DNA from 4 places in the Herbaspirillum sp. 1173 genome. Region 2 is predicted to be linked to each of the others. Evidence: predicted binding sites of a transcription regulator. Region 2 holds the regulator's gene; each other region holds the start of a gene.
The links. The regulator sigma-54, encoded in region 2, starts transcription at its own class of promoters, with help from an activator protein. The targets are predictions, from matches to a motif close to TGGCANGNAANCTGCTTT.

Region 1 (4,714 bases), on a different contig from region 2:
GCCGCCGGCATCAGTCCGCCAATGAACAGCGCCGTGATCGACACGCTGCAGACCGCACCGATGGTGATGAGCACCAGGCTCGGCGGAATGGTTTCGGTCATGGCACCGGAGGAGGACAGCAAGGCCACCAGTTCTTCCGGCTTGGAACCGCGCTTCTTCATCTCGGGGAACAGCGCCGGGGCAATCGCGGCCATGTCGGCTGCCTTGGAACCGGAGATGCCGGAGACCAGGAACATCGCCCCCAGCAGCACGTATTGCAGGCCGCCGCGCACGTGGCCCAGCAGCGCGGCCATGAAGTCGATCAGGGTCTTGGCCAGGCCCGACATTTCCAGCAAGGAGCCCAGCAGCACGAACAGCGGCACCGACAGCAGGATCAGGCTGGACATGCCCTCGTCCATGCGGCTGACCACGATCATCAGCGGTGCCGTAGTGGCCAGGGCCAGATAGGCCATGGTGGCCGTACCGAAAGCAAAGGCGATGGGGATGCCGCCGGCCACGCACACGCCGATGAGCAGCACGAAGAACACGATCAGGTTGTAATTGCCCATGCCCAGCAGCATGGGCTTGGCCAGCCACAGCGCGCCCGCAATCACGGCCACCACGGCCAGTGCCGAGAGCAGCAGTCGCATCGTCGTCATGGCCGCCATGCGCGAGACCGCCGCCAGCAGCATCAGGATCGCACCGACCGGCAGGGCCGCAGCGCGCAGGCCATCGGGGATTTCCAGCGCCGGTGTGGTGATCGGCATCTGCTCCACCGCATGGTCCACGGCCGGGTGGATCACCATCAGCACGAAGATGCAGACCACCAGTGCCGCCACCGTTTCGAGCCACACGCGGCCTTTCTCGGAACACTTGTTGATGATGGCGGTGAGCCGCATGTGCTCGCCACGATCCAGCGCCAGCACGGCCCCCAGCATCGACAGCCAGATGAACAGAATCGAGGCCAGTTCATCCGACCATACCAGGGGGTCATGCAGCGCATAGCGGTAGATCACGCCGGTCAGCAGCACCACGGTTTCAGCCACCACCAGGGCGGCCGCCACGGCACCGACCACGTGCATCACCATGCGATTGAATGCGACCAGCGCGCGCGCAGCCGGGTTCATGTTGACCGGGGCGCGGTAAGTCATTGCAGCTTCCATCATCAAGCTCCAGCGAAATGGATTCAGGGCGGGAGCGCTGCCCTCACGGCGAGGGCAGCACTCCGGCGCACGGGCTCATGCAGGCATGAGCCCCGGCAAACGAAGCGCTCAGGCCAGCTTGCCGGTGTACTTTTCCAGCAGGGCCCAGGGCTCGTCGCCGAACTTCTTCTTCCACTCGGCATAGAAACCGGCACTGCGCAGCTTGGCGCGGAAGGAATCGGCATCGGCATTGTTGAAGGCCAGACCCTTGCCCTTCATTTCATCGACCAGCGAATCGTTGAGCTTGCGCACGTCGGCGCGCTGGTTCATGGCGGCTTCGTTGATGATGCGGGCCATCATGTCTTGCAGGTCCTTGGGCAGGCGCTCGAAGGATTTCTTGTTGCCCAGGAACCAGAAGCCATCCCACATGTGGTTGGTGATGGAGCAGTACTTCTGCACTTCGTAGAGCTTGGCGGTGGAGATGATGGCCATGGGGTTTTCCTGGCCTTCCACGATCTTGGTCTGCAGGGCCGAATAGACTTCGGCGAAGTTGATCGAGGTCGGGGCCGCATCGAAGGCCTTGAACATCGAGGTCCACAGCGGGCTGGGCGGCACGCGCAGCTTCATGCCCTTGAGGTCGTCGGCCGCCTTGATGGGCTTGGTGCTGTTGGTGATCTGGCGATAGCCGTTGTCCCAGATCTTTTCAAAGGCGAACAGCGTGGACTTGGCTTCGATCTGCTTGCGCACGTGCGCACCCAGCTCGCCATCCATGGCCGGCCAGACCTGGCTGTAATCCTTGAAGGCAAAACCGATGCCGGAGATCTGCGCGGCCGGCACCAGCGTGCCCAGGATCAGCGGCGAGAGCGTGAAGAAATCAATGGCACCCGCACGCACCTGCGAGAGCATGTCGGTATCGGTGCCCAGCTGGTTGTTGGGATAGAGCTGCAGTTCGATGCGGCCCTTGGATTGTTCCGCGATGGCCGCGGCCATTTCCTTGGCGCGCGCATTCATCGGGTGTGTCACCGGCAGATTGTTGGCGTACTTGAAGGTGAACTCGGCCGCATGCGCGGAGGTCGATACCAGGCCGGTAGCGGCGGCAGCCGAGGCCACCGAAGCCGTCTTCAGAAAATGGCGGCGCGTGATCTTGCCAGTGGATTGTTCCATCTGCTTGTCTCCTGTCTGTCTGTTTGTAATTTTGAAAATCGCTGAATCCGGCGCTACCAGGGGTGCTGGATCGGGCGTGCAGCTCCCTGTTCCGGGTGGTCAACACTGCCTGTGCCTCGACAGAGCAAATTGGATGCCAAGCCTCCGGTCTTCCCTTGTCGGCATGGCGCTCCCCCTCTCCCTCAACGGCACTGCGCCTGTATTCTCTGCGATAAGGGCGGGCCTGTACAAGCGCGCAATCATCGCCGCCGCCATTTATTTGCGCGCAGCGTGACTGCGACACCTGTCGCAGAAGTGTCGCTGCACTGTCGCAGGCGTCGACACCTGTTCATGCTGCTCACCGGCAATAGTGCTGCCTGCTGGCTGCTGCAGCGCAATGATTTACGTTAACGTAAAGTACGTGATATCTTCATGCGGTCGGCGGGCACTGCCCTGTTCCGTTGGATTTTTCCTGCATGTCGGGAATGAGCGGGCGGCCTGCCGGACACATCAGCACGCATCAACATCAACAACAAAGCGAGACCCGGCGCGGCTTTGCGCCGGCACTCTCAGGAGACGGGCAAGATGCAGGCCGGCACCTGGCGCGATGCGCCATCACCGGCTGCGCGATGCCGAGGCAAGGGACGCGCGACACCGGCTGCATGCGGTGGCGCGAGCGGTCCTGCGCGTGGCACCGATTTTGCATATTGCCCCTGTGTGTAACGGAGCGACCCCGCTCCATTGACCCCGTGACTACGGACACAAGGACAACCCCATGACTGTTTCTGCATCCTCACCCTGCATCACCGGCTGGAACCATTCGCAGTTCGGCAAGCTCGACGGCATCGATCCGGAAGTGCTGATCGGCCAGGTCGCCAAGGCCGCCATCGAACACGCAGGACTGCAACCGGAAGACATCGATTCGGTACACTTCGGCACCTTCAATGCCGGTTTCCTGTACCAGGATTTCCCGTCCTCGCTGGTCCTGAACACGCTGCCGCAGCTGCGCTTCAAACCCGCCACGCGCCTGGAGAATGCCTGCGCCACCGGTTCGGCGGCGATCCATTCGGGCCTGCAGGCGATCAAGGCGGGCGAATCGAAACACGTGCTGGTGATCGGCTTCGAGAAGATGACCGAGCTGGCCACCGCGCAAGTGGGCGAGGTGCTGCTCAAGGCTTGCTACGCCAAGGAAGAAGCGGGCATTCCGGGTGGCTTTGCCGGCGTCTTCGGCAAGATCGCGCAGAGCTACTTCGAGCGCTTCGGCGACCAGTCCGATGCGCTGGCGATGATCGCGGCCAAGAATCACAAGAACGGCATGGTCAATCCCTATGCGCACATGCGCAAGGATTTCGGTTTCGATTTCTGCCGCACGGTCTCCGACAAGAATCCGTATGTGGCCGGTCCGCTCAAGCGCACCGACTGCTCGCTCATTTCCGATGGTGCAGCTGCCCTCGTCATCAGCGCTGCCGATGTGGCCAAGTCCATGCCGCGCGCGGTGCAGTTCCGTGCGGCGGTCCACGTCAATGATTTCCTGCCGCTGTCGCGCCGCGACCCGACCCGCTTCGAAGCGGCCGAGCTGGCCTGGAAGAAGGCGCTGGGCGCAGCCAGCCTGAGCCTCGATGATCTCTCGCTGGTGGAGACGCACGACTGCTTCACCGTGGCCGAACTGCTGGAATACGAAGCCATGGGCCTGGCCCCGCACGGCCAGGGCGCACGCGTGATTGCCGAAGGCATCACCGCCAAGGACGGCAAGCTGCCGGTCAATCCCTCGGGCGGGCTGAAGTCCAAGGGCCATCCGGTCGGTGCCACCGGTGTCTCGATGCACGTGATGGCGGCCATGCAGGCATCCCATGATGCGGGCGACATGCAGATCGCCAATGCGCGCTATGCCGGCGTGTTCAACATGGGCGGCGCGGCGGTGGCCAACTATGTGAGCATCCTGGAGCGTGTGAACTGAAAATGCGGTAGCAGCACCGGCGCGCCGTCCTGTCGTTGAAGGCCGGTGCGCCGCATGAAGTGATGTACAAAAAACAGAACAAGGCAGCACGCCAATTTCCATCAGAATTCCATCAGAAGAATCGGGACGAGTGAGACGATGTTAAGCAAAGTGATGAACCTGGGCCGCCTGCTCTCGGACGTGGCGCGCCGCTTTCCGGAGGAGCCGGGACTGATCCTGGCGCAAGGCGCAGCCGATGGCAGCGACCGCCAGATCCCTTGGCGCGAGATCAATGCCCGCGTCGATGCGCTGGCCCACGCCCTCACCCGGCGCGGCGTCAAGAAGGGCGACAAGATGCTGGTCCACTCGCGCAACAACCAGCAGATCTTCGAGAGTGCCTGGGCCGCCTTCAAGATGGGCGTGGTCTGGGTGCCGACCAATTTCCGCATCACGCCGCCCGAGGCCGCCTATCTCGGCCAGTCCAGCGGCGCCTGCGTGATGCTGTATGACCGCG
Region 2 (4,714 bases):
GAGAAGGCGGACTCCACCAAGCCGACCAACATCGAGGCAGACCAGATGGTCTACGATGACGTGCGCCAGGTGAAGACCTTTACCGGCAACGTGGTCATGACCCGCGGCACGCTGATCATCAAGGCCGGCCGCGTGGTATTGACGACCGACCAGTACGGTTATGAAAATGCGGTGCTGTATGCGGCCCCTGGCGCGCTGGCCAACTTCCGCCAGAAGCGTGACGGCGGTCCCAACCTGTGGATCGAAGGCCAGGCCGAGCGCATCGAGTATTCGGAGCAGACCGAAATCTCCAAGCTGTTCCAGCGCGCGCACATCCAGCGCATGGACGGCGATCGCATCACCGATGAAGTCAACGGCGAATTCATCTCCTATGACAGCCGCGCCGAATTCTATTCCGTGAACAACACCGCCACCGGCGAGAGCAAGCCGGGCGCAGGCCGCATCACTGCGGTGATCCAGCCCAAGAATCCGCCGCCGGCAGGCAGCACCGCGCCGGCCCAGCCTGCGGGCAAGAACAACGCTGCGCAGCCTGCAACGCGTCGCGACAGCGGAAAGGACCAGTGACAATGGTAGCCAGCTCGCTGGTCGTTCGCGGCCTGAAGAAAAGTTATGGCGCGCGCCAGGTGGTGCGCGATGTCTCGATGGAATTGCGCAGCGGCGAGGTGGTCGGCCTGCTCGGCCCGAATGGTGCCGGCAAGACCACTTCGTTCTACATGATCGTGGGGCTGGTGCCCTCCGATGGTGGCGAGATCGACCTCGATGGCGCGTCCATTTCGCGCATGCCGATCCACAAGCGTGCCACCATGGGCTTGTCCTACCTGCCGCAGGAAGCCTCGGTATTCCGCAAGCTGACGGTGGAAGACAATATCCGCGCCGTGCTGGAACTGCGCCAGGAAGAGGGCAAGCCGCTCTCGCGCGATGAAATCGAAGGCCGCCTCAACAACCTGCTGCACGAACTGCAGATCGAGAAGCTGCGCGAAAGCCAGGCGCTGTCGCTCTCGGGCGGTGAACGCCGGCGCGTCGAGATCGCCCGCGCACTGGCCACCGATCCGCGCTTCGTGCTGCTGGATGAACCGTTCGCCGGTATCGACCCGATTGCCGTGATCGAGATCCAGCGCATCGTGCGCTTCCTGAAGGAACGCGGCATCGGCGTGCTGATCACCGACCACAACGTGCGCGAAACGCTGGGCATCTGTGATCGCGCCTACATCATCAACCAGGGCACGGTGCTGGCCAGCGGCAATCCGGAAGAGATCATCGCCAACGAGTCGGTGCGCCGCGTGTATCTGGGCGAGCATTTCCGCATGTAAGCGGTGCAGTCGGCTTGCCCGATACGCTTGAAGAAATACAGAGTGCACATCACGTAATACGCAACAAGCAATACGCAATACGCAACGACCGGCAGAGCAACCAGCGGGCCACGCCGCTTTCAGAAAGACAGATGAAACAGTCGCTCCAGTTACGTACCTCGCAGCACCTCGCATTGACGCCGCAACTGCAGCAGTCGATCAGACTGTTGCAACTGTCGACGCTGGAACTGCACCAGGAACTGGAACAGATCCTCTCCGATAATCCCCTGCTGGAACGCCTCGACGACGCGCTCGACAATTCGGTACGTCTGCTGGCCGATGGCGCGGTCTCCAGTTCGCCCTCCAGCGGCGTTGCCGAAACCAGTCACGAAGGCAGCGGCGAAGCGGCCCCGGCCGCCAGCGATGGCGATTCCAGCTTCGACTACCAGGACAACGCGCCGGAAGCCGGTGTCACGGGGGATGCCGACTGGAGCTTCGACGACGTCGCGCGCAGCGGCAAGTCGCCAGACGATGATGATGCCCGCCCGCAACTCGAAGCGCACGAACTGACCCTGCGCGAACACCTGCTGGAACAGATCCGCGTGACCGCACGCACCCTGCGTGATCGTGCGCTGCTGGAACTGCTCACCGATGCGCTGGACGAGAGCGGCTATCTGGAAGAGCCGCTCGAAGACATCCTCGCACGCCTGCCCGAAGAGCTGGGCATCGACATGGAAGAGCTGTCGATTTCGCTCAAGCTGCTGCAGAGCCTGGACCCGGCGGGTGTCGGTGCGCGCAGTGCCGGCGAATGCCTGGCCCTGCAGATCCGCCGCCTGCCCAAGATTCCCTTCGTGACGCGCAAGCTGGCCTTGAGGATCGTGGAGGATTACCTGCCGCTGTTTGCACAACGCGATTTCAACAAGATCAAGAAGGCACTGGATTGCGATGACGAAGACCTGCGCGAAGCGCAGGCGGTGATCCGCCAGTGCCGTCCGCATCCGGGTGCGGAATTCGCGCGTGATGCCTCGGACTATGTGGTGCCGGACGTGATTGTCAAGCAGACAAAGAACGGCTGGCAGGTCATGCTCAACCATGAGGTCATGCCCAAGCTGCGCGTCAATGCGATGTATGCCAGTGCATTGAAGCAAGCCAAGGGAGAAGGTTCGCTGTCGTCGCAGTTGCAGGAAGCCAAGTGGCTCATCAAGAACATGCGGCAACGTTTCGATACAATTTTGCGCGTCGCGCAGGCTATTGTGGAACGTCAAAGAAACTTCTTTTCACATGGGGCAGTGGCCATGCGCCCCCTTGTGCTGCGTGAAATTGCTGATACACTGGGTCTACACGAGAGCACCATCTCTCGCGTGACGACTCAGAAATACATGCTCACTCCGCATGGAATGTTTGAGTTGAAATACTTCTTCGGTAGCCATGTCGCGACTGAAACCGGAGGTGAAGCATCCTCCACCGCGATACGGGCGCTGATCAAACAGTTGATAGGAGCCGAGAACCCGCAGACCCCATTATCCGATAGCAAGATTGCGGATATGCTGGCAGAACAAGGCATGGTGGTCGCGCGACGCACAGTCGCCAAATACCGCGAAGTGTTGAAGATTCCGCCGGTCAATCTCCGCAAGTCCCTCTGAGTTTTTCCTCAGTTTTTCTGCAGTACCGTTGCTGTGTTCAGGCAAGCATCCGACTGATGCCCGCGCCATCCGACACGAAGACCGTGCCCGTGGTACAGCTGCAGCAGGATCGATTGCACGAACCTCCAGTGACTTCACGATAGGAGTCTTGTATGAATCTGACCATCAGTGGACACCACCTCGAACTGACCCCCGCCATCCGGGAATACGTGCAAAGCAAGCTCTCGCGTATCAAGCGCCATTTCGACAACGTGATCGACGTCAGCGTGATCCTGAGCGTAGATAAACTCACAGAAAAGGAAAAGCGCCAAAAAGCGGAAATCAACGTCCACATCAAGGGGAAGGATCTACATGCGGAAAGCATCGCACACGACCTCTACGCTGCCATTGACACGCTGATCGACAAGCTCGATCGCCAGGTCATCAAGCACAAGGACAAGTTGCAGGAGCATCACTCCATGGCCAAGCGCCTGCCGGACGAAACGCCGGAGGATGCGGTGGCCGGAGCGGCATAAGCCAGGACACCCTCGGCAAGCCACCTCGCAGCCGCAAGGCTGCTGAGAAAGCCAGCCGAATTTCATGAGGAAGGGGCGCGCAAGCGCCCTTTTTCATTTGCGGCCGCCGAACTGGCCAAGCCTGTGGAAAAGATATAAATCATTGCGTAAAGCAACTTTTCCACCGCCGCTGCTGACGATGATGCAAGGGACGGCTTGAATGTCTTCACGGCACCCTCATCTTCAACACAAGAATTTGCATACGATATAAATTATTTCCTCGATGCAATTTTTTGCCCGTTCAGACAGGCCACCAGCATGCAGGCGATTTCAACGCGCCCGCCGGCTTTTCCCTATAATGTCGGGCAATCCCATTTTTAAAGGCACAGCCATGAGCGACGTCCAATCCTGGATCAAAGAAACCGTGACCCAAAACCCCGTGGTGCTGTTCATGAAGGGCACTGCACAGTTCCCCCAATGCGGCTTTTCCGGCAAGGCCATCCAGCTGCTGAAGGCCAGCGGTGCCGAGAACATCGTCACCGTCAACGTGCTGGAAAGCCCGGACGTGCGCCAGGGCATCAAGGAATACTCGAACTGGCCGACCATTCCCCAGCTGTACGTGAAGGGCGAATTCGTCGGCGGCTCCGACATCATGACCGAGATGTACGAGTCCGGCGAACTGCAGACCCTGATCAAGGGCTGAGTTTTACTTGCCTGACTGACTCATGAGCAGTTCTTCCAGCCAGCCGCGCCAGCGCCTGATCGTTGCGATCACCGGTGCCACCGGTGCCATCTATGGCGTGCGGCTGCTGGAGCATCTGCGCAAGCATGGCCAGGTGGAAACGCACCTGATGGTGTCCGAAGCTGGCGTGCTCAATCTGCATCAGGAACTGGACATGCGGCGCAAGGATGTGGAAGCGCTGGCCGATGTGGTGCACAACGTGCGCGATGTCGGCGCCTGCATCGCCAGCGGCTCGTTCGCCTCCACCGGCATGGTGGTGGCGCCCTGTTCGATGAAGACCCTGGCCGCCGTAGCGCATGGACTGTCCGACAACCTCATCACCCGCGCTGCGGATGTGGTCCTGAAAGAACGCCGCCGGCTGGTGCTGATGGTGCGCGAGACTCCGTTCAATCTGGCCCATCTGCGCAACATGACATCCGTCACCGAAATGGGCGGCGTGATCTTCCCGCCCCTGCCCGGCTTCTACCAGCGCCCTGCTTCCATGGAAGAGATGGTGGACCACACGCTGGGACGCGTGCTGGACATGTTCGGGATTTCCATGCAGTT
Region 3 (4,714 bases), on a different contig from region 2:
TGGCGGCGACGAAGCCGCCGAACTGGCGCAGCGGCATTTCCCACACTTCCACTGCGATGGCGGCGCCGTCGCCTTCGGTGCGGGCCAGGCCAGGCTTGGGTGGGGTGGTACCCGCCAGGGCGTAGAGACGATAGTGGGCGGCGGTGCGGGTGACGGCCACGCGGCGCGCACCGGCTTCCAGCAATTGCCAGTTCAGGGGCTGGCCGGCCAGGTGCGCGCCGACCACGCAGACCTTGATGGTGCTTTCGTTGAAGGGCAGCGGGGTGGCCGCAATCGCATCGGCTTGCGCCGCGCCGCCCAGTTGCTGCTGCAGGCGTGCACCGGCTTCGGCCAGCAGGTGATCGGCACCGGCCGGGCCGATCAGGGTCACGCCGGCGGGCAGGCCATCGCGCCGCCACACGGCGGGGATGGCCAGGGCCGACATGTCCATCAAATTGACGAAGTTGGTGTAGTGGCCCAGTTGCGCATTGCGCACCACCGGATCGGCCTCGACTTCGGCGATGGTGGGGAAGGTGGTGGTGGTCGGCACCAGCATCAGGTCGCTGCCTTCGAGCAGGTTTTCGGCCTGGCGGCGCAGGTCGGCCAGGCGGTACTGGGCGTTGAAGCTGTCAACGGCATCGTAGTCGTCGGCCTGGGCGGTGATCTGGCGCACCACCGGGTGGATGGCTTCCGGGTTCTCCAGGAAGAAGTCGCCCAGCGCGGCGCGACGCTCGGCCACCCACGGGCCCTGATAGAGCAGCTGCGCGGCCGCGCTGAAGGGGGCGAAGGGGATCTTCGCCAGGCTCACGCCGGGGAGGGCGGCGATTTGCGCCAGGCTGCGTTCCCAGGCTTCCTGGGCGATGCTGTCGCCAAAGAATTCACATTGCTCGGGAATGGCGATGCGATAACCCCGCCGCTTCACGCCCAGCATGGTGGGGCGGCGCGAATAGCCATCCTCGGCATCGAAACCGGAAGCGCTGTGCAGCACGCGCCAGGCATCGGCCACGTCGTGGGCGAAGATGGAGATGCAATCCAGGGTGCGGCAGGCCGGGACCAGGCCGCGCGCGCTGATGAGGCCCTTGGTTGGTTTCAGGCCGACCAGGTGATTGAAGGCGGCCGGCACGCGACCAGAACCTGCCGTATCGGTCCCCAGCGAAAACATGACCTGCCCCAGCGCCACTGCCACCGCCGAACCCGAGCTGGAGCCGCCGGAGACATAGTCCGGCTTGATGGCATTGCGTACCGCACCGTAGGGGGAGCGCACGCCGACCAGGCCGGTGGCGAACTGGTCCAGGTTGGTCTTGCCCACCAGCAGTGCGCCAGCGGCCTGCAGGCGCTGCACCACGGTGGCGCTCTCGCTGGCCAGGCGGCCGAATTCGGGACAAGCCCCGGTGGTGGACATCTCGGCCACGTCGATGTTGTCCTTCACGGCGAAGGGGATGCCGAACAGCGGCATGCTCTCCAGCACGGCTTCGCCCTTGATCTGCAGCATCAGGTCCAGCGCTGCGGCTTGTTGTTTCAGTTGTTTGGACGGCACCCGGCTGATCCAGACTTCATCGCGTCCGGCGCTCTCGATGCGGGACAGCAGTTCGGCCACCACCTTGCCGGGTGTGCTGCGGCCTTCGCGATAAGCCGCCAGGGTGGCGGCGATGGTGGTCGGGGCGGCCTCGGGGGCAGCTTGCTGCAGGGCATGGGAGGTGGTCATATTGGATATTCAAACTTGAATACAAGATTGAATATCTTTAAGCAGGAGGCGTGCCAGCTCCTCCGTCACGCGGCTGAAAAACGGGAAATGGCTTCACCACGCGGGTTTGCGAGGTGAAGTGCCGTAAGGCAAGTTGTGCGAGGGGAAATGAAGAGTTTTGTCAGCGAGACAAAATGGGGAGGCGTGCGCCGAACTTGGACGTCCGTGGTGACGGCCTGCACGGGAATCAGGCAAGTTGATCGTCGATGCCAAGTATGTTCACCGTGGCAACAAGGTTGAGACCCGGGCGGCTGCGCGCGTTTCGTCAAGCGAGGAGCCCCGGGATACTCAGGCAGATTCGATCACACGCATTTCAATGTGCAGGCCGGCGGCCGTGGCCATGTTCACCAGCGCATCGAGTCCGAACAGGCTGATCTTGCCTCGCATCAGGTCGGAGACACGCGGCTGAGTCACCCCGAAGAGCTTGGCGGCTTGGGCCTGGCTCATTTCCGTGCGGGTGAGGTGGTTCTTGAGTGCCGTCATGAGGACGGAACGCAGCTTCATGTTTTCAGCTTCTTCCGGAGTGTCCTCGATGGCATCCCAGATGCTGGAAAATCGTTGCTTGCTCATTGCCCTAACTCCTTCAACAAATCGCGGTAACGCTTTGCGGCCAAGCTGCCTGGAAATCAGCGGTATGAAGCTTTCTTCAAAGCTCTCCCCACACCGCATTCAAGGCGGCCAGCGCCGCCAACCCGGCAGTCTCGGTGCGCAGCACCCGGCTGCCCATGGACAGCATCAGCGCGCCCTGGGCGCAAGCCAGGTTTTCTTCCTCCTCGCTGAAGCCGCCTTCAGGCCCGACCATGACGGTCACTGCCTGAGGCGGATGGTGGCGCGCCCAGCCTGACAGCGGCTCGGTCCCGCGCGGGGAAAGCAGGATGCGGCGATGCAGGTCGCTCTGGGCGATCCAGCGCTTGAAGTCGGTGACTTCACCCAGATGCGGCAAGCGATTGCGGCCGCATTGCTCGGCGGCAGCATGGATGATGCCTTGCCAGTGCGCCTGCTTCTTCTCGGCCCGGTCACCCGAGAGCCGCACCACGCAGCGCTGCGCGGCCAGCGGCTGGAGGGCGGTGGCGCCCAGTTCCACGGCTTTCTCGACGATCCAGTCCATCTTCGATCCTTCAGGCAGGGCCTGGGCCAGGGTCAGCGCATAGGGCAGTTCGGCCTCGCGGGGTGAAAAAGTCTTCACTTCGGCGTGGACGCGCTTCTTTTCGAGGGTGCTCAGGCTGGCGGTGTATTCGCCGCCTTCGCCATTGAACAGGGTCACGGTATCGCCCGGTTGCAGGCGCAGCACCTGGATGTGATGGGCAATCTGCTCGGGCAGGACCAGGGCGGAGCCGATGCCGAGGGGGTGCGGGAAGTAAAAGCGGGGCATGGGGCAGGGTCCTGGAGGAAGAAGATCAAAAAGACATGAAAAAAGTTGTCAGTCCGGTCAGGGGCTGGTCCCGAATTTTAATCCCCCCGGCGCACTCTGGTAAAATACGGGCCCGCGCCGTTACCCGGGCTTCCGGGCCGGCGCATTGGCTTGAACATCCGATTTGTGCGCCTGCGGCGCCCCCCAGCACAGCAAACTCTGACCTCGACATGATTTCCACTCTCCCCACCGACAAGATGGCCAACGCGATCCGCGCGCTGGCGATGGACGCAGTTCAAAAAGCCAATTCCGGACACCCGGGCATGCCGATGGGGATGGCCGAAATCGCAGTGGCCCTGTGGGCCAAGCACTATCGCCACAATCCGTCCAACCCGCACTGGGCCAACCGCGACCGCTTCGTGCTCTCCAACGGCCACGGCTCGATGCTGCAGTACGCACTGCTGCACCTGACCGGCTACGACCTGTCGATGGACGACATCAAGTCCTTCCGCCAACTGCATTCCAAGACCGCCGGCCACCCGGAAGTGCACATCACCCCGGGCGTGGAAACCACCACCGGTCCGCTGGGCCAGGGCATCACCAATGCGGTGGGCATGGCGCTGGCTGAAAAGCTGCTGGCCGCCGAATTCAACAAGCCCGGCCTGGCCGTGGTCGATCATTACACCTACGCCTTCGTCGGCGACGGCTGTCTGATGGAAGGGATCTCGCATGAAGCCTGCTCGCTGGCAGGCGTCTTGAACCTGTCCAAGCTGATCGTGCTGTATGACGACAATGGCATCTCCATCGACGGCCACGTCGAAGGCTGGTTCAAGGACGACACCCCGAAGCGCTTCGAAGCCTACGGCTGGAACGTCATCCCGGCCGTGGACGGCCACAACGTCGAGGCCGTCAGCGCCGCGATCCACCAGGCCAAGCTGGCCGACAAGCCGACCCTGATCTGCTGCCGTACCGTCATCGGCAAGGGCTCGCCCAACCTGGCCGGTACCGACAAGGTCCACGGCGCCGCCTTGGGTGACAAGGAAATCGCCGCCGTGCGCGAAGCGCTGGGCTGGACTTCCGCTCCGTTCGAAATCCCGGCGGATGTTTATTCCGCCTGGGATGCCAAGGCCACCGGTGCCGACTTCGAAGCGAACTGGAAGCAGACCTTCGACAGCTACGCCGCCCAATACCCGGCTGAAGCCGCTGAACTGCTGCGCCGCCTGAAGGGCGAGCTGCCGGCCGCGTTCGAATCGACCGTGACCGCCTACATCAATTCCACGCTGGAAAAGAAGGAAACCATCGCCACCCGCAAGGCCAGCCAGAACGCCATCCAGGCTTACGCGCAGGCGCTGCCGGAATTCCTGGGCGGCTCGGCCGACCTGACCGGCTCGAACCTGACCAACTGGAAGGAATCGGTGGCCGTGCGCGCCGACCAGCGCGGCAACCACATCAACTACGGTGTGCGTGAATTCGGCATGAGCGCCATCATGAACGGCATCGCCCTGCATGGCGGCTACCTGCCCTTCGGCGCGACCTTCCTGACCTTCTCCGACTACAGCCGCAATGCCCTGCGCATGGCGGCCCTGATGAAGACCCGCGCGCTGTTCGTGTTCACCCACGACTCCATCGGCCTGGGTGAA
Region 4 (4,714 bases), on a different contig from region 2:
TAGGTACCAGCCGGTACTTTGATATCGACCCAGCCCAAGACCGTGTAATTTTTGGTGATGTGCTGCACCTTCGTGCGTGCATCAGGGTTGGCGGTATCGTATTCCACTTTCCAGGTCTTGCCCGGTTTGAGCGGGAAATCATAGGGACGATTGGTAACGGTATTCTTGCCATTGATGTTTTGCACCACGGCCCAGTCGGCATTGCGCAACAATTCCTTGGGTGGCAGATTGGAGTCTTCCGCCTTGGCGGAAATGACCATGGTCTTGCTGCCGGAGCGGACAATGGCGACGTCCCATTTCCTGGTGGTAGAGCCGAGTATGCCTGCCGTGTTTTGTTCTTCGGTGGCTTGATAGACCCAGGCATCACCCTCCTGCAACGATGGCGCATCGGCAGTTTGGGCGTAACTGGCGCCAGCGCACAGCAAGGATGCGCTGGCAGCAAGATAGCCGATGATGGGACGGGTTTTTATCATCGAGTGTCCTCGTGAAGTCGTTGTTGTTGTGTAATTGGCGTCGCGCAGATGTATGCGGTCAATGCATTGATAGTGCTGTGATGGCAAAACAGCTGCAGCGATCATACGGCCTCTGGCTTTCAAATCACTGACTGATCATTCTCATTCGGATCGGTGCACTGACCACTCCTTGAGAGGGGGCAGATGGGGCCTGGCTACAATCGATTTTCCATATGAAAAGGCCACCGAATGGTGGCCTTTTCAAAAGCGTCGACGCTTTGGTGATTGCAGTTTTATTTCAGTTCCGAGGAGTCCGATCGATTCGAATGGGCTCGCCAGATTTCATTGGTGCTAATCACAGGCTCACCAGCTGGTCTCCCTCTCCGCCGTAGAAGAAATCTTGTGAATGGCCAGATCGGCCCCTTCAAATTCCTGCTCCGGATCCAGCCGTATCCCCACTGCCTTCTTCAGCAAGCCGTAGACGATCCATCCGCCCGCTGCCGCAATGGCGATTCCCATGATGCTGCCGATGAGCTGCGACATGAACGACACGCCACCGCGTCCGCCCAGCGCCTGCAAGCCGAAGATACCCGCCGCAAGACCGCCCCACAGTCCGCACAAGCCATGCAGCGGCCACACGCCCAGCACATCGTCGATCTTCCACTTGTTCTGGGTGCGGGTGAACATCCACACGAAAATCGCCCCCGCAATGCCGCCGGTAACCAGTGCACCCAGCGGATGCATCAGGTCCGAGCCGGCGCACACCGCCACCAGGCCGGCCAGCGGGCCGTTGTAGGCGAAGCCGGGATCGTTGCGGCCCATCAGCAGCGCCACCAGCGTGCCGCCGGCCATGGCCATGAGCGAATTCATGGCGACCAGGCCATTCATCTTGTCCAAGGTCTGCGCGCTCATCACGTTGAAGCCGAACCAGCCCACCGTCAGAATCCACGCACCCAAGGCCAGGAAAGGAATGTTGGAGGGCGGATGCGCCGCCACCGCGCCTTCCTTGCTGTAGCGGCCACGGCGTGCGCCCAGCAGCAGGACCGCAGGCAGCGCGATCCAGCCACCCACCGCGTGGACCACGATGGACCCGGCGAAGTCATGGAACTCGGCACCGAAGGTGGCCGCCAGCCAGGCTTGCACGCCCAGGTGCTGGTTCCACGCGATACCTTCGAAGAAGGGATAGACCAGTCCCACCAGCACCGCCGTGGCGATCAGCTGCGGATTGAATTTGGAACGCTCGGCAATGCCGCCCGAGATGATCGCCGGGATGGCCGCCGCGAAGGTCAGCAGGAAGAAGAATTTCACCAGCTCGAAACCGCTGCGCTCGGCCAGTGTTTCGGCACCGGCAAAGAAGCTCACGCCGTAAGCCACGTAATAGCCGATGAAGAAATAGACGATGGTCGACACCGCGAAGTCGGCCAGGATTTTCACCAGGGCATTGACCTGGTTCTTCTTGCGCACCGTCCCCAGTTCCAGAAAGGCAAAGCCGGCATGCATGGCCAGGATCATGATCGCCCCCAGCAAAATGAAGAGGGCGTCTGCGCCGTTTTTGTGATCGTCCACCAGAAAATCTCCCAAAAAGTGTGCAAGAAAATGCTTGAAAGCCACGACTAAAGCAATTTCCGTTCCATTTTGGTGAAAAATTCACAGTGCCTTGATTCGAAAAGATTTTTTCGGTGCGCCTGTACGATGTCAGGCACCGATATGCACGAACTCCGTGCATATCGGTGCCGGGTAGCGAGGGTGGGCTGCATTTTGGTGCGTTGGCTGCCAGGCCCTGTCTACCTATCGCTGCTTATGTCCGCTTCGGTTTGGTCAGCGCGTCAATGAAGCCTGCGATCTGCTGCGCCACCGCCTCCGGGTCTTCCAATGGTGACAAGTGGCCCACGCCGGGCAAGATGTGCAGTGCCGCCTGCGGAATGCGCGGCAAAAGCTCTGCCTGCAGCGTCGCGATCCGGTCCACCTGGTCGTGCTCGCCCGAGATGACGAGCGTGGGCACGTCGATGAGGGCCACCTCCGCGGTGATGTCCTCCGCCATCGCCACGTTGGGCCAGGCGTGCTTGGCCTGCGGCGCAGCCTGCAAGCTATCCTCGATGACCTGTGCACGGCGGGCCGCCGTCAGCGGTTGTGCCGTCAGCACATGATCGATCACGAACTCCACCGATTCGCGCGTCTGGTAGGCACCCACCAGCATGGCGCGCTGTTCAGCGGAGAGCAGCATGGGCGAAGGCGGGGACGGTGCCACCAGGATCAGCCCTTCGATCCCGTGCGGCCGGCGCGAGGCCATCAGCTGCGCCACCTTGCCACCCATGGAGTGGCCGACCAGGACATAGCGCTGCAGTCCCAGCGCGGCAATGACACCCTCGGCATCGGCGGCCAGGTCGGCAATCCGGTAGCCCTCGGCCGGCGCATCAGAGCGGCCCCAGCCGCGATGGTCGGTGGCAACGATGCGGCCGCGGTGCGCAAGTCGCGCGGCTACCGCATCCCAGGTCCGCGACGAGCCGCCGTAGTAATGCAGGAACACCAGCGCCAGTTCGCCGCTGCCCTGCAGGGCAACATGGATGCGCGTTCCGTTGGTTTCGATATGCATGTGTCTGCTCCTTTGTGATGGGGGGAGAGTCAATGGTAGATTCCATGCGAAAAATTTATAATTGGCAGATTATTAGTCACAGTCGATACTCAGATGATCGAATAGGGAGCTGCATGGACAAACTGATGAGCCTCAATGTCTTCGTGGCCGCAGTGGAGGAGGGCAGTTTTGCCGGGGCCGCGCGTCGCTTCGCGCTGTCGCCGGCGATGGCGGGCAAGCACGTCAGCCAGATCGAGGCGGAGCTGGGGGCGCGTCTGTTTCAGCGCACTACGCGCCGCCTGAGCCTCACCGATGTGGGCCGGACGTATTTCGAGCGTTGCCGCCAGATCCTCGCGGCATTCGATGAGGCGAACCGCGAAGCGACTGCCGTGCAATGTAGCGCACGCGGCCTGCTGCGGGTGGCGGTGCCGGTGACTTTCGGCGCGATGCACCTGGGCCCGGTCGTTGCGCGCTATCTGGCGGATCACCCGGAGGTCAACGTCGAGGTCGTGCTCGGCGACCGCTATGTCGATCTGATCGATGCGGGCGTGGATGTGGCCATCCGCATCGGAAAGCTCGACGATCCTGCGCTGGTCACGCGCCGGTTGGCACCCTGCAGCATGATTGCCTGCGCCTCCCCCGGCCTGATCGCGCAGCATGGCCTGCCTGCCACGCCGGAAGCCTTGTCGCGCCTGCCGCGTCTGGCCTTCAGTGACGCGGTGTCTGCCGGAGACTGGACATTCATCGATGCGGCGGGACAGGCACATCGCCTCGACGGACCCTGCCGTGTGACAGCCAACAACATGCAGATGCTTCTGGCTTGCGTGCTGGCGGGCGCGGGTGTGGCTTACGGGCCGGCCTTCGTTTTCGGTGAGCACATCAGGCAGGGACGGTTGATTGCATTGCTCCCGGATTACCGCGCCACTGCACTGGCCATCCAGGCCGTCTATCCGAGCGCGCGAGGAATCCCGCTCAAGGTCCGCCGTTTCGTCGACTATCTTGCGGAGGACTTCGGCGATCATCCGCCGTGGGAAATCCAGGACGCTGCGCCCCCTGGCGGTCATGTACCTCGCAGACCCGGTTTGAACAGGCGCTAGTGCGATGACACGAACAGCGCCGACGGTTCCGGATCGGGCAGCGCATACGCATCCTTCATTCGCGCCACCTCTTGCGTCGGCGGCAGGGCGAACAGGCGTTTGAATTCGCGGCTGAACTGGGATGCACTCTCGTAGCCGACGCGTGCGCTGGCTTCGGCCACCGTCAGGCCATTGCGCAGCATCAGCAGACGCGCCTGATGCAGGCGCGTCGATTTCAGGTATTGCATCGGCGAGGTGGCGGTGACCGCCTTGAAATGCGCATGGAAGGAAGGCGGACTCATTCCGGCCTCGTGCGCGAGCTGCTCCACATCCAGTTTGTCCGCGTAGGCGGCATGGATCTTCCTGATGGCCTTGGCCACTTTTCCAACCTGCCCGTCGGTGCGCAGTGCGGCGCGCATGGAGGCACCTTGCCGGCCCGTGAGTACCCGCAGGTAGATTTCCTTCACCAGTGAACGGCCCAGGATCCTGGCTTCCATCGGCACCCGCATCGCTTCCAGAAAACGCAACACGGAGGCGGACATGCTGGCATCCATCCGGGTCGCGAACATGGTCTGCGGATGGGCGGAGAGGTCGGCATCGTCCATCTGCACCAG

Region 1: J2X56_RS11490 (acetyl-CoA acetyltransferase) is a predicted target of sigma-54. The motif match lies at 2,954-2,971, and genes of this name have one in related genera.
Region 3: atzF (allophanate hydrolase) is a predicted target of sigma-54. The motif match lies at 1,723-1,740, and genes of this name have one in related genera.
Region 4: J2X56_RS20635 (ammonium transporter) is a predicted target of sigma-54. The motif match lies at 2,068-2,085, and genes of this name have one in related genera.

Annotation. Positions count from the first base shown of each region.
Region 1 is NZ_JAVDSP010000002.1:765,972-770,685, forward strand. Features, by position in the region: gene J2X56_RS11480 (TRAP transporter large permease subunit) at 1-1,145, opposite strand, end outside; gene J2X56_RS11485 (TRAP transporter substrate-binding protein) at 1,251-2,285, opposite strand; gene J2X56_RS11490 (acetyl-CoA acetyltransferase) at 3,040-4,221, shown strand; gene J2X56_RS11495 (acyl-CoA synthetase) at 4,342-4,714, shown strand, end outside.
Region 2 is NZ_JAVDSP010000010.1:108,386-113,099, forward strand. Features, by position in the region: gene lptA (lipopolysaccharide transport periplasmic protein LptA) at 1-564, shown strand, start outside; gene lptB (LPS export ABC transporter ATP-binding protein) at 567-1,310, shown strand; gene J2X56_RS23610 (RNA polymerase factor sigma-54) at 1,442-2,932, shown strand; gene hpf (ribosome hibernation-promoting factor, HPF/YfiA family) at 3,085-3,447, shown strand; gene J2X56_RS23620 (hypothetical protein) at 3,510-3,656, opposite strand; gene grxD (Grx4 family monothiol glutaredoxin) at 3,818-4,129, shown strand; gene J2X56_RS23630 (UbiX family flavin prenyltransferase) at 4,152-4,714, shown strand, end outside.
Region 3 is NZ_JAVDSP010000003.1:346,787-351,500, reverse strand. Features, by position in the region: gene atzF (allophanate hydrolase) at 1-1,684, opposite strand, end outside; gene J2X56_RS13425 (helix-turn-helix domain-containing protein) at 2,012-2,293, opposite strand; gene J2X56_RS13420 (16S rRNA (uracil(1498)-N(3))-methyltransferase) at 2,370-3,095, opposite strand; gene tkt (transketolase) at 3,257-4,714, shown strand, end outside.
Region 4 is NZ_JAVDSP010000007.1:86,458-91,171, forward strand. Features, by position in the region: gene J2X56_RS20630 (hypothetical protein) at 1-578, opposite strand, end outside; gene J2X56_RS20635 (ammonium transporter) at 816-2,018, opposite strand; gene J2X56_RS20640 (alpha/beta fold hydrolase) at 2,251-3,045, opposite strand; gene J2X56_RS20645 (LysR family transcriptional regulator) at 3,159-4,121, shown strand; gene J2X56_RS20650 (AraC family transcriptional regulator) at 4,118-4,714, opposite strand, start outside.